Regions from separate parts of the Sorangium sp. So ce394 genome, predicted to be linked through region 1. Evidence: riboswitches for the same ligand, from Rfam matches in the RefSeq annotation. Region 1 holds a riboswitch; each other region holds the start of a gene.

What was found. A riboswitch is a leader RNA that binds a small molecule or an ion and turns the genes downstream of it on or off. The one in region 1 is predicted to bind cobalamin.
Region 2: it holds a riboswitch for cobalamin, as region 1 does, so the genes downstream of both, WMF33_RS23225 (dockerin type I domain-containing protein) here and WMF33_RS07140 (TonB-dependent receptor) in region 1, are expected to answer to the same signal.
Region 3: it holds a riboswitch for cobalamin, as region 1 does, so the genes downstream of both, WMF33_RS02185 (energy-coupling factor ABC transporter permease) here and WMF33_RS07140 (TonB-dependent receptor) in region 1, are expected to answer to the same signal.
Region 4: it holds a riboswitch for cobalamin, as region 1 does, so the genes downstream of both, WMF33_RS23275 (TonB-dependent receptor plug domain-containing protein) here and WMF33_RS07140 (TonB-dependent receptor) in region 1, are expected to answer to the same signal.

The regions. Positions count from the first base shown of each region.
Region 1 is NZ_CP150339.1:1,948,491-1,951,691, reverse strand. Features, by position in the region: gene WMF33_RS07140 (TonB-dependent receptor) at 1-2,030, opposite strand, end outside; cobalamin riboswitch at 2,264-2,471, opposite strand; gene typA (translational GTPase TypA) at 2,660-3,201, shown strand, end outside.
Region 2 is NZ_CP150339.1:6,326,505-6,329,705, forward strand. Features, by position in the region: gene WMF33_RS23215 (SCO family protein) at 1-651, opposite strand, end outside; gene WMF33_RS23220 (cytochrome c-type biogenesis protein) at 899-1,432, shown strand; cobalamin riboswitch at 1,519-1,726, shown strand; gene WMF33_RS23225 (dockerin type I domain-containing protein) at 1,974-3,201, shown strand, end outside.
Region 3 is NZ_CP150339.1:578,821-582,021, reverse strand. Features, by position in the region: gene WMF33_RS02190 (enoyl-CoA hydratase/isomerase family protein) at 1-368, shown strand, start outside; cobalamin riboswitch at 1,544-1,747, shown strand; gene WMF33_RS02185 (energy-coupling factor ABC transporter permease) at 1,825-2,559, shown strand; gene WMF33_RS02180 (hypothetical protein) at 2,556-2,912, shown strand; gene WMF33_RS02175 (CbiQ family ECF transporter T component) at 2,902-3,201, shown strand, end outside.
Region 4 is NZ_CP150339.1:6,340,076-6,343,276, forward strand. Features, by position in the region: gene WMF33_RS23270 (YncE family protein) at 1-7, opposite strand, end outside; gene WMF33_RS23275 (TonB-dependent receptor plug domain-containing protein) at 1-2,073, opposite strand; cobalamin riboswitch at 2,230-2,455, opposite strand; gene dhbC (isochorismate synthase DhbC) at 3,154-3,201, shown strand, end outside.

The sequences.
Region 1 (3,201 bases):
CTCGAGTCGCTCGCGAACTGCACCTCGCGCCACGTCGCGTCGAAGAGGTTCTGGATGTCCACGGCCGCCTCGACGTTCCTCCACCGGAGCCCCGCGTTCGCGTCGACCACCGTGAACCCCTCGGCGGTGAGCGACTCGTCCTCGGTCGCGGGCCGCGCGCCGATCGCCTTCACCCGGAGCGCCGCGAACGGCGTGAGCGCGCCGAACGCCCTGCGCACCCCGATGCCCGCGGTCAGCGTCCGCGTCGGCGCGAGCGCGACCGCGCTCCCGTTGCCGGCGTTCGCGCGGAAGCGCGCGCGGGTGAAGGTCGCGTCCACGTCGGCGAAGAGCCAGCTCCCGAGCCGGTAACGCGCGCCGACCTCGATCCCGTAGCGCCGCGTCTCCCCCGACGCCTCGGTCACGCCGGCGTCGCCGCTCCAGACCAGCTCGGAGTCGAGGTCGAGCAGGAACCCGGCCGCGCTCAGCGAGAGGCCGCGCACGGGCGCGACCCTCGCGCCGACCTCGTAGCCCTTCGCCGGGGTGATCAGCGTCGCCGCCCCCCGGCCCAGCACCGCGCCCCGCGCGTCGTTCGAGTGGAAGCCGCGCCCGTAGTGGGCGAAGAGATCGAGCCCGCCCACCGGCGAGACGACCGCCGAGAGCTTCGGGAGCAGCTGCATCTGCCCCCGCGCGCCGCTCGACTTGCTCCCCATCCCCTCCAGGTCCTCGCGCAGATCGTCCACGTTGACGTCGATCCACTGCCCGCGCACGCCGAGCACGAGGCGGAGCCAGCGCCGGAGCCGGGCGTCCTGCTCGACGTACACGCCGATCTGGCCCTCGTCGACGTGGGTCCGATCCCGCTCCTCGAGCCGCTCGCGCGCCTCGTCGTGGTGGAGCGACTTGTCGATCGCGTCCGCGCGGACCTGCGCGCCGAGCGAGGTCGTGAACCTCGCCCCGCGGTGCTCGATCTGCTTGCGGAACCGGAGGTCGGCGCCCAGCACGGTGCGGTCGTCGTTCTGCTCGATCGCATCGCCGTGCACCGGATCCTCGGCGAAGAACGTGAAGTTCGAGTACAGCGTGAAGCGATAGCGCAGGAAGTAAGCCATCGCGCTCAGGTCGGCGTCCCGCCACGCGGTCGAGGCGGAGACCGACGCCATGTGCCGCGCGGTCGCCCCGCCCTCGGTCGGATCGACCGCGCCGAAGTGGTCGATGCACGGCTGTCCGAAGGCGGAGGGCGGCGGGTTCAGGCCGCCCTGCTCCCCCTCCCCGCACACGGCGCGCGCCGGGATCTGGCCGGAGCCGTACCAGGTCGAGCCGTAGGACATCCACGTCGCCTGGACCTTGCCGGTGCTGCCGAGGTCGCGCGTCGCCCTCAGGTAGACGTTGAACCGCTTGAGCCGCTCCGGGCTCTGGAACGGCCCGTCGTTCCGGTAGACCTCCGCCGCGGCCACCGCGCGCCAGTCGTCGCCGAGCTCCGGCGAGGCGATCACGAGGCCGCGCAGGATGCCGTACTGCCCCACGCTGAGCTGCGCGGAGCTCTCGTCGAGCGTCTCGGCGAAGCGGAGGTTGACGGCACCCGCGGTGCCGAAATCGCCGATGCTCGCGTAGTAGGGCCCCTTGTAGCCGTCGAGCCCGATCACGAGCTCCGGGATCATGAAGTAGAGGTCGGTGAAGCCGTGCCCGTGGCCGTGGCTGACCAGGTTGACGGGCACCCCGTCGACGAAGAACGCGACGTCCGTCCCGTGGTCGGCGTCGAAGCCGCGCAGGAAGTACTGGTTCGCCTTGCCGCCGCCGGCGTGCTGCACGGCGAAGAGCCCGGGGACCGACTCGAGGAGGTCGCCCGGCCGGAGCCTCGGCCGGAGCTCGAGCTCGCGGTGCCCGACCGAGACGCGCGAGGCGGCCTCGCTCCCCGGCTTCTCCGCGTGCACCGTGACCTCGATGGGCTCTCCCTGGGCCCGCGCTGGCCGCGCGGCGGACAGCAGGATCGCCAGCGCGGCGATCCGAGGGAGTCGATGGCGGTGTCCGTGGCCCTTGGTGACGTTCTCGCGCAGCATTCATGTCCTCCTTCGCGCAATCGCGCGGAGCGGCGCCGGGCCGCTCGCATCGAGCTCCACGAGGAGGAAAAAGGCCGCCCACGGCGCGGTGCCCTGGACCGACCTCTCGCCCCCGCGGGCGACCGAAAGGCAACGCGGGGGCGGCTCGGGATCCGGGACGTGCGCAGGGCTGCACCGGCTCGGACCTCGCCGCCTCCCTCGAGGCTCCCAGGTCGAACCGGCGTCGGATGTGTCCCCGTCGCCGGGCGCGGGCAGGTCTTCGGGCTCGCGAGCGCTCCGGCCGGGCCGGCTTCCTACTGTCCACCGCTTCCCAGCCCTCATCGGGCCAGTGCATGGGGTGGAGGTCGTTCTCGCTTACCGCTGCGGGGCAGCCCCGGAATCTCACCGGGTTCCCTATTCAGCCTGAGCGAGCGCCCAGGCACCAGCGCGGCGCGCACCCTAGGAGGATGCGCCTCCGGCTGTCAATCGCTCCCGCTCACCTCGCCCGCTCCGCGCGCGTCCCTCGCCACGCGCCCGCCTCGCGCGGGCTCCTGTCCGCGCTCGCGCCCGCCTCGCGCGCGCGCCACCTGAACGCGAGCGCTCGCCGCGCGACGTCCACGCGCGGGCCGAACGTTCGGGCTCTGGCGAGGATGGGCTCGCTCCTCCGTGGGTCGCGTGCTACACGGCCGCCGCCGTATATGCCGCGTAACGACCTCCGCAACATCGCCATCGTCGCCCACGTCGACCACGGGAAGACGACCCTCGTCGATCACATGCTCCGCCAGTCGGGCGCCTTCCGAGAGAACGAGGTCGTGGCCGAGCGGGTCATGGACTCGAACGACCTCGAGCGGGAGCGCGGCATCACCATCCTCGCGAAGAACACCAGCATCCGGTACCGCGGGGTCAAGATCAACATCGTCGACACGCCCGGCCACTCCGACTTCGGCGGCGAGGTCGAGCGCACCCTGATGATGGCCGACGGGGCGCTGCTCCTCGTCGACGCCGCCGAGGGCCCGCTGCCGCAGACGCGGTTCGTGCTCTCGAAGTGCCTCCAGCGCGGCTTCCCGGTCATCGTGGTCATCAACAAGATCGACCGGAGCGACGCGCGCGCCCACGAGGTGCTCTCCGAGGTGTTCGACCTCTTCTGCGATCTCGAGGCGAGCGACGCGCAGATGGACTTCTCGACGCTCTA
Region 2 (3,201 bases), 4.4 Mb from region 1:
TTCATCGCCGATCTGGTAATAGCCACGGATACGGCCCTGCCCATCGACAAGGACGAACCATTCCCCGTGCATGATCGCGCCGAGCCCGGCCGACGGGTCGGCTCGCTCGAAGCGCACCTTGAACCCCTTCACCACGACGCGGTTCAGCTCCTCGCTCCGGCCGGAGAGGAACGACCAGGCGCCGCGGCCGCTGCTGTAGCGCGCCGCGTACGAGCGCAGCACGTCGGGTGTATCGTTCTCCGGGTCCAGCGTGATCGAGATGAGGTGGATGGGGAGCGCCTGTCCGCGCGCCTCGCCGCGCTGGGCCAGCCGCTCCTGGAACGCCGCCATCTGCGCCGAGAGCCTCGGGCACGACACGGGACAGCTCGCATAGAAGAAGTCGACGATCAGCGTCTGCCCGCGGAGCGACTCCCGCGTGACGGGGCGGCCGTCCTGGTCCGTCATCGAGAACGCCGGCATCTCGCCGAGCACGGGCGGCGAGGCGGGCGCCTCGCGCGCGCGCGACACCGCGCCGAAGACGGCGAGCCCCGCGAGCGCAGAGACCCAGAGCCCGATCCGCACCGGCCGGAGCCGCCCGCGCCGGCGGGCCGGCGCTCCGTCGCCGGCCGAGGAGGACCCAGGAGACGTGGAGCAGAGAACCTCGTTTGGCATGCGCGCGACATTAGGAGTTGCAAGGAGGCGCGGGCAATGCGTCACGGTGTCGCATCCCCTCGAACGATGCAGCGATATCGCGGCCTTTGGCGAGCCCGTGGCGGCGCTGGGATGAGCGCGACATCGTGTCGCAGGGCCCTTGCGGCCGGTCGCGCTAGCCTGTCTCACCATGATCCAGCGAGAGCGCGGCGCGTCCGCGGATGACCCGGCCCGTTCCCCGCACGGCGCACGCGCAGTGAGCTCGCCCGTGCGTCTCCGGCTTCTGCGGAGCTCACGCTGGCGCCGCGCGGCGGCGCTGGCCGCCGCCATCGCGGGCGTCGCGCTCAGCGGCAGGGCCGAGCCGGCGACGCCCAGCGAGGCCGCGACCGAGCTCGTCGACTCGGCGCCCGCGCCCGGCGAGAAGGCGCTCGCGGCGCGCCTGCTCGCGCCTTGTTGCTGGAATCAGACGCTCGATGTGCACGAATCCCCGGTGGCGAGCGATCTTCGTCGCGAGATCCGCGCCCGCCTCCGCCGGGGAGAGGCCGCCGACGCGATCGAACAGGACCTCGTCGTTCGTTATGGCGACCGCCTCCGCGCGGCGCCTTCGTCCGGCGTCCTCGGCAAGGTCGCGCTGGCATTGATGCTGGGCATCGCGGCGACCTTCCTCGGGGTCTTCGCCCTGCTGCGCTCGTGGAGGCGCGGCGCCGCGCAGCCAACCCCGCCGAGCGGCGCCGCCGCGGGGGCCGTTCGCGACGAGTATGACGAGCGCCTCGACGACGAGCTCCGGGCGCGCGACGCGTGAGCACGCCCCCGCTGGTAAGGCGGTAGTCGCTCCCCTCGTCCGGCTTCCTCCGCGACATCTCGCTTGACCTGCGCGCCGCACCGCAATATGTAGCGCCTCGTGTTGGTGCCCTTGGCTTCGGCCCAGGGCTCAAAAGGGAACCCGGTGCGAATCCGGGGCTGCCCCGCAGCGGTAAGCGAGAACGATCTCCACGACGCGCACTGGCCCTCGGGCTGGGAAGCGGTGGACCGTAGGAACCCGGCGAGAGCCGGAGCGCTCGCGAGCCCGAAGACCTGCCAACATCCTGCGTCGGGGAGACATCCCGCGCCGGTTTGACCTGGAAGCCTCGAGGGAGGCGGGGAGGTCCGAGCTGGCGCTGACGCACGCGCCGTCCCGGTTCCGATCCGTCCCCCGAGCTTTCTTTCGCAATCGCCCGCGGGGGCGAAGGGTCGGTCCGATGATCATCTCCCAAGGTTCAGCGCCGCCGCGCGTCGCGGCTGGCTCTGCGCGCATTTCTGCATCTTCTGTCGCCGCAGCGCTCCTCCTGCTCTCGCCGCCGGCCTTGGCGGACGCCTTCGACGAGTACGCGGGGAACACGTCGTATACATTCGACCTACCCGCCATCGCCGACGGGTGGTCCATAGCCCTGGACGGGTTCCCGACGACATCCGAGGAGATCGATGGATACGAGCTGGCCGGGCGGCTCCTCGTCGCCAACGATCAGACCTTGTACCTCCAGAAAAACTATGGCTCGAGCGTCTACGTGCCCGTCGCGACGCTGAGCGACGGGCCGATGGATCCGAGCTTCCTCGCCATCTCGCCGGACGGCAGCACGATCGCGCTCGGCGTCGGCTACGGGGCGCCGCTGCTCGTGTTCCCGAGCTCGATCCTCAGCGTCACCTCGCCGCCCGACCTGCTCGGCCACGGGGACGTGATCGAGCTCGACGTCAACTACTACGACGGGGCCTGGTACGGTAACGACACGCTCGTCATCAACGGCGGCTGGAGCGGGCCGAGCGGCTACACGAGCGGCGTCTACGCCCTCGATCTGACCGCGCCGCAGATCGCGGAGATCCCGCTGATCACGAGCATCCCGGGCGCCTCCGGGGGGATCGCGGTGGACTCCGCGGGCAACCTCGTCACCGGGATCGGCTATCAGACCTCGCCCAACCGGACCGGCGAGCTCAGGATCTGGGCGGCGGCCGACATCCAGGACGTCATCGACGGCACGGCGAGCGCGTACGTCTACGGCGGCAGCGAGGGCTCGCTCCTGGCGAGCAACGTGCTGAACGCGGCGGCGCTCGGCTTCGACGGGGACGGCGCCCTGCACGTGGGCGGCGGGGACGCATTCGGCGTCGGCGGCACGAGCGAGAATGGCTATGCCGCGCTCATCCGCGCCAGCGTGGTCGCGAGCGTCGTCGGGGGCAGCCAGACGCCGGTGAACGAGGGGAGCTCGTCGCAGTACCTCGAGCTGACGCCTGATGCGTGCGAGGACGACAACGCGACGTCGCCCATCGCGTTCGTCGGCCACACGAGCGCCCTGGCGATCGCCTGGAACCCGTCGGGCGACGAGTACTCGTCCCCCGCGGGGCAGTGCTACTCGGCCGGGAGCGCCTCGGATTTCTGGGAGATCGGGGTGACGCCGAAGGTGACGCTCTATTTCCCCGACGGCGCGCCGGACGCCGACAGCGACGGCGTGCCGGACGGCGCGGACAACGCGTATCTCACGGCGAACGCGGACCAGCGAGACACCGACGGCGACGGCTTCGGGAACATCGCGGACGCGGATC
Region 3 (3,201 bases), 1.4 Mb from region 1:
TCATCCCCGGGTTCGGCGGCACCCAGCGGCTGCTGCGGCGGGTCGGCCCCGGCCGCGCGCGCGAGCTCATCTATTCAGGCGACATGATCACCGCCGAACAGGCGCTCTCGATCGGCCTCGTCAACGCCGTCTTCCCGGCGGCCGAGCTCCTCGCGCGCGCCCGCGACACCGCCCTCAAGATCGCCTCGCGCGGGCCGCTCGCCGTCGCCGCCGCCAAGCGCGTCCTGCTGCGCGGCGAGAGCCTCGACCTCACCGCCGCCAACGAGCTGGAAGCGCAGGCATTCGCCGCGCTCTTCGGCAGCGAGGACCAACAGCTCGGAATGAAAGCGTTCCTGGCGAAATCGCAGGCGGCGTTCACAGGAAAGTGAGTTGCCGAACAGCGCGCCAGGAGAGCCAAAAAAAGACCGCGTGTCATGCTGGAGGGGGGCCAGACATGACCGCGGTAGGGAAACCGCAGCGGCGCGGAGAACGTCCGCTGCGGTGCTCGAGATAGCCCGCACGCGCTCCGGGCCGGGGGGGGGAAACCGCGCCGGTGCGCATGCGGTGATCGGAGTGTGGCACCCGGAAGCAGGTTGTCGATAACAAAGTGCAACCGCTGCACGCGGATGAGCGAATTGCTCCCGCACGATGACAGCCAGGTGACAGCGCAGCGCGCACATCGCCGATTTTCGCGAATGCGCGTTCGAGCCGGGCATACCCGCGCCGGAGCAGCGTCCGGCGGAGTCGCTCGCCGCGCCCTCGAAAAGAGAACACGAGAGCCCGCCGCCGTTCACGCCAGGCTCCGCGACGAAGCGAGCCTGGCACGGAACACTTGCTCACAAGTAAAGAGCCAGGACGAACAAAGCACACTGCGGCGAGAAAATCACCGGAACGTGCGCCGCACGCGCGGGGCGGCGCACGCTCCGAGCGGGCCCCGGGGAGCGAGCGGCGATCCCGGGATGAACAAGTAAAGAGACTTTAACCACAGAAGCACATCGCTTGCAGCTTTTTCGAGGAAGCTTGTCCGCGTGCGTCTCGGTCAATTTCGCGGAAGCCACGTTGCCCCCGGAGGGCGCGAGCGCGCGCAGCGCAGCCTGTCGGCTCGACAGGACGGCACCACACGCGGTGGACACCGCGGCAGCGGCTGACCGGCCGCTCGCAATGCCGTGAGGCCGGGCGCGGTACAGCGCGCCCCTCCGCCGCGCCGGACCTCCGGACGCCGGGAGCGCTCGGCGGCCCGCGACGCGCTGGACGGCCCACGGCGGAAGCCCGCGCGCGCGGCTCATCACGGAGCTCGTTCCGGCGTGAGACGCGCCAGCGCGCGCCGCCAGACGGCCGCCGCGAACGCGCCCGCGCGCGCCGCCAGACGGCCGCCGCGAACGCGCCCGCGCGCGCCGCCAGACGGCCGCCGCGAACGCGCCAGCGCGCGCCGCCAGACGGCCGCCGCGAACGCGCCTGCGCGCGCCGCGGTCGCGGGGCAGCCGCCGCAGGGCGAGCGCCTGCCCCGCGGCCGCGGCGCGACGTCCTTGACGCCGGGCGCGAAACGGGACTACCGAGCATCCATCTGACAATCCACACCTCGGGTGCCCTCTGGGCATAACAGGGAAGCCGGTGCGAAACCGGCGCGGTACCGCCACCGTGAGTGGGGAGCCGCCTCCAAAGACCACTGGGCCTCTGAAGAGGCCTGGGAAGGTGGACGCGGCGCTGGGAGCCAGAAAGGCCCCCTGAACCCATCAGCCGGGAGACCTACCCGAGCCCCCCACGAGGTGCAGCTTGCGCATGTCTTCGTGGCGTTCGGGTGCGGACTTCACCCGGAGCGCCGAAATCGGTCTTCACGGCCGCGCTGTGTCCATCGCCGCCGTGCTCCTCGCGACGCTGCTCGCGCCCCGGCCCGCGGCCGCGATGCACCTCGCGGAAGGCGTCCTGCCGCTCGGCTGGTGCGCCGTCTGGAACGCGCTCGCCCTGCCCTTCGTCGCCGTCGCCCTCCACCTGCTCCGGCGCCGCACCCGGGACGACGCCTTCTACAAGCCGTTCGTCGGCCTCGTCGCCGCCGCCGTCTTCGCGATCTCGTGCATGCCCGTGCCGGTGCCGACCGCAGGGACCTGCTCCCACCCGTGCGGCACCGGGCTCGCCGCGGTGCTCATCGGCCCCTGGATGACCGTCCTCGTCACCGTGGTGGCGCTCCTCATCCAGGCCCTCTTCCTCGCGCACGGCGGGCTCACCACGCTCGGCGCCGACGTCGCGTCGATGGGCATCGCGGGCGCGTTCACCGGATACCTCGTCTTCCGGCTCGCGCGGCGCTGCGGCGCGAGCCTCTGGGTCGCGGGGTTCCTGGCCGGCGTGACGTCCGACTGGGCCACGTACGCGACCACGGCCCTCGAGCTCGCGCTCGGGCTCGCGGGCGACGGGTCGGTGGGATCCATGTTCACCGGCGTCGCCCTGGCCTTCGTCCCCACCCAGCTGCCGCTCGGTTTGCTCGAGGGCGCCATGACCGCGGGAGCGCTCGTCTTCCTGCGCGCCCGGCGGCCCGACATCCTCGAGCGGCTCCAGGTCGTCCCGCTCCCCGCGGGGGCGTCGTGACGCGGCGGGCCGCGCAGCGCGCGCTGCCGGCGCTCGCGGGGGGCGCGCGCGCCGCGGCGCTGCGGCTCGCCAGCGCGCTGCGGCTCGCCGCCGCGCTCTGGCTCGCCGCGTGCGGCGACGCCTCGTGGGACGGGGTCGACGAGGCGGTCGTCCGCCGCGTCGCCGAGGACGCCGGCCGCCACGACACGGGGCCGCTGTTCGCGGGCCTCGAGGGCGACCTCCTGCTCTTCGCCTTCCTCTGGGCAGGGCTCCTCGCCGGCTTCGCCATCGGCTACTTCTCGCGCGTGCTCTTCGTGGAGCGCGCCGGCCAGCCCGCCGGCAAGCCCGGCGGCGACGGGCTCCGTGCGGATTGACCCCCCCGCGCGGCTCCGCGACGTGGATCCCCGGCTCCGCCTCGGGGCCGCCGTGGCCGCGTGCTGCGTCGCCGCGGGCGCGCGCTCGCCCTGGACGCCGGCCGCGCTGCTCGCCGTCGCGAGCGCGGCCCTCGCCCTCCAGGGCGTGACCGCCGGCGCCATCCTGCGCGCCTTCGCGCCCGCCGCGTGGCTCGGAGGGGTCGCCGCGGCCCTCGCGCTCGCGCTCACCCCGGGCGAGCCGCTCCTCGCGGGCGCGCCGTTCCCGCTCGACGCGATCGCGCGCGACGGC
Region 4 (3,201 bases), 4.4 Mb from region 1:
TCACCATGTGGACTCCAGTGTGAGAAACACGCTCCGCCCCGGGAGCGGATACCCGACGACGTCCGTACGCCGCGCGTCCAGGAGATCCGCGACGCGCGCCCTCGCCGCGAGGTGCCCCCGGAGCCATGTCGCCTCTGCCTCGACGTCGACGGTCGCCTGCTCCGCGATCACGCCGAGGCCGGCAGGGTCGGCGTACCGGCTCGACTGGTAGACGGCCCGGAGCTCGCCGGAGGCGCCCGAGAGCACGCCGCCGTCCGCGGGCTTCCAGTCGGCGCGAAGGCGCGGCGCGACGACGAGGCGAGGGCGAAACGGCAGGACGTCGTTGGCGGTCGTCCGCCGCGGCGTCGTGTCCCGCGGATCGAGGAGCGTCGCCGCGACCTCGGCGCGGAGGAACGAGGTCACCTCGATCCCTGTCAACAGCTCCGCGCCCAGCACGCGGGCGCGGTCGACGTTGTACGGGGCCACGTAGCCCTGACCGGAGCGCGCGTACGCGATGAGCCCCGACGAAGCGCGCCCGAACACGAACGCGTCGATGTAGGCGCCTCGGAGCACCGCGCCGGGCCGCGTCTGCGCCCGGATCCCGGCCTCGAGCGTGACGCTGGACTCCGGCTCGAGCTCCGCATTGCCGTGGACGACGCCGGAGATGCCGTACACCTCGCCGAGCGTCGGGACGCGGAGGTAGCGCCCCACGGTCGCGAGCAGCCGAACCCGGCCGCTCCCCGCCTCGGCGCCGATACGTCCGGAGGGCGCGAGCACGTCGCAGGGGCGGCCCGGGTCCGCGCCGGTGGCGTGGCACTCGCCGCTCCCGAGGGCGCGCAGCGCGAGCCACTCGCCGAGGCGCAGCTCCGCGCTGACGGCGCCTCGCGCCGACGTGCGCCGCGCGCGCGCGAGCGGGATGTCGTCCGGCTCGCGCGAGATGCCCTCGCGCGCGACCGAGAGCATGGGTCGCACCGTGAGGCGATCGGAGAGGTAGAGGGTCGCTCCCAGCGTCTGCTCCAGGCGGCGGCCGGCGAGGCGGAGCTCGCGCGTGAGGAGCGCGAGCTCGAGGAGGGGGTCGTGGAACTCGGACCGCGCCTCGATGAACGAGGTGCGCGCCTCGAGCGTGTGCTGCGCCTCGCCGCCGAACGGAACCCGCGTCACGACGGACGCGAGCGCGCGCCGGGATTCCCCGCGAGCCTGCCGGGAGGGCAAGAGCGCGAGCCGCGGCACGCCCTGCTCGCGATCGAGGCCGTTCGCGATCACGTCGACGGTCGCGCCGTGGCCGAGATCGAAGCGCGCGAGCGCCCAGGCGTCGACGGCGCGCACGTCGGCGTTCTGCCGGCGCCGGACGGTGTCGTCGCTCGCGTCGAAGAGCGTCCCGCGATCGTCGACGAACGCATAGCGGTTCGCCGCGGCCTCGGCGCTCACCCCGACGATCGAGCTCACCGGGCCGGCGCTGACGCCGGCGAACGCCCACCCGCGCCTGGCCCCGAACGAGCCTGCCATGGCGCCCACGCCGGCCGTCGTCCGGGACGGCCGGCGTGGCTCGAAGAAGATCGCGCCGCCCGGCCCGAGGCGATCGGCCTCGATGGGAGCGTTGCCCCGGTAGATCTCGACGCGCTCGACGAGCCAGAGCGGCACGAGCGAGAGATCCGCGGTCCCCGCGACGTCGTCGTTCAGGCGAACGCCGGCGAGGTACACCGGCGTCTGCGCGGCGGTCGCGCCCCGGATGGCGGCGGTCGCCGGCCCGCCGAAGCCGCCCGACTCGGTCACCTGGACGCCCGGCTGCGTGCGGAGCACGTCCGCGGCCTCGAGCCCCGCTCCGGTCAGGCGGTCGCGGGTCAGCACGGATCCCGCGACGGATCGGTCCTTGGGCGGCGCGGGCGCGCGCGCGCGCTCCCCCTCGACGCGCACCTCCAGCGGGGCTGTCGCGGCGGCAGCGCGACCGCCGCCCTGCTCGGCCCCTGCCCCGCGCAGCTCTTCCGCGACGGCTGCCGGCGCGGCCGCCAGGGCGCTGCCGGCGGCGAGCACGAGCCAGCGCCCCGCGCCGTCGCTCCGCCGGCGACGCACCACACGCTCAAGGGATTGAACCATTCACGCCCGCCTGCCCGCGTCGACCCAGCACTGCTCGGGTGAGCTGAGAGCCGAATCGGGGGGACTGCAGACGGGCTACGGCACCGCGCCTGAGCGAGGTGGTCCAGAGCCTGCGCGCCTTCCCCTCGAAGGCTCAGGTCAGCGCGCGCCGGAGCACCGGCGCGCGCACCGTCGGCAGGTCTTCGGACTCACGGGCGCTGCGGCCGTCGCCGGACGCTTTCCTACTGATCACCGCTTCCCAGGCCGCTCAAGCGCGGCCCAGTGCTCGATGGTGATGGTCGTTCCCGTTCACCGCTGCGGGGGCAGTCCCGGATTCTCACCGGGTTCCCTTTTCAGCTCGCCGGGCGATGGCCAGGCGAGCACCGATGGCGGGGCGACTCCTGGCAGATGTAGCGTGGATTGTCAACGCGGAAATGGCTGCCGTACGCAGCCCATTCCCATGCCCACGCGGCCCCGGGCCTGCACCAGGAAACCTTGACAGTTCTTATTGAACGTGACATCAAGCTTTTGAAACTGATTTTCCTTATCAGGTTTCTGTAGCGGCCCGCGACTTCACGTCCAGAGCCCGATGAACCGAGCCCACGCGGCTCTCGAAGCCCATCGGAGCTGGATGTGACGACGTGCCCATTTCGACATTCGGGCCGACTCCGCGCCTCGACGCCCTCGCGGGCGGAGCGCGCGTGCCGGCCTTTGGCCGCGCGCCTGCGCGCCGCGGTGGAGCCTCTGCGGCCGAGCCTCCAAGGCGCCCGGTGGCGTGACGGCGCCGGGCGCGCGGCCCTGAGCCGGTCGATGGGCCAGCGGCGCGCCCCCGCCGCGCTCGCCTCGAGGAGCCGGCGCGCCCCCGCCGCGCTCGCCTCGAGGAGCCGGCGCGCCCCCGCCGCGCTCGCCTCGATGGTCCAGCGCCCCGCAGCTCGGTGCCATGAGACGCGCGGCGCGCCGTGTCCCGGGCGCGCGGGCCACCGCGCGCCCCCGCGCTAGCGCCGAGAGCGCTGCCGCCGTCGCGCGGTGACGGACACGCGCCCTGGCGCGCGCGCCGCGCCGCGGGCGCCCCCCGATTCCACACCTTTCAAGGAGTGTTCGATGAATTCCTTCTCGATGCCGGCTGCCGTCGCTCATCCCTTGTCGAAC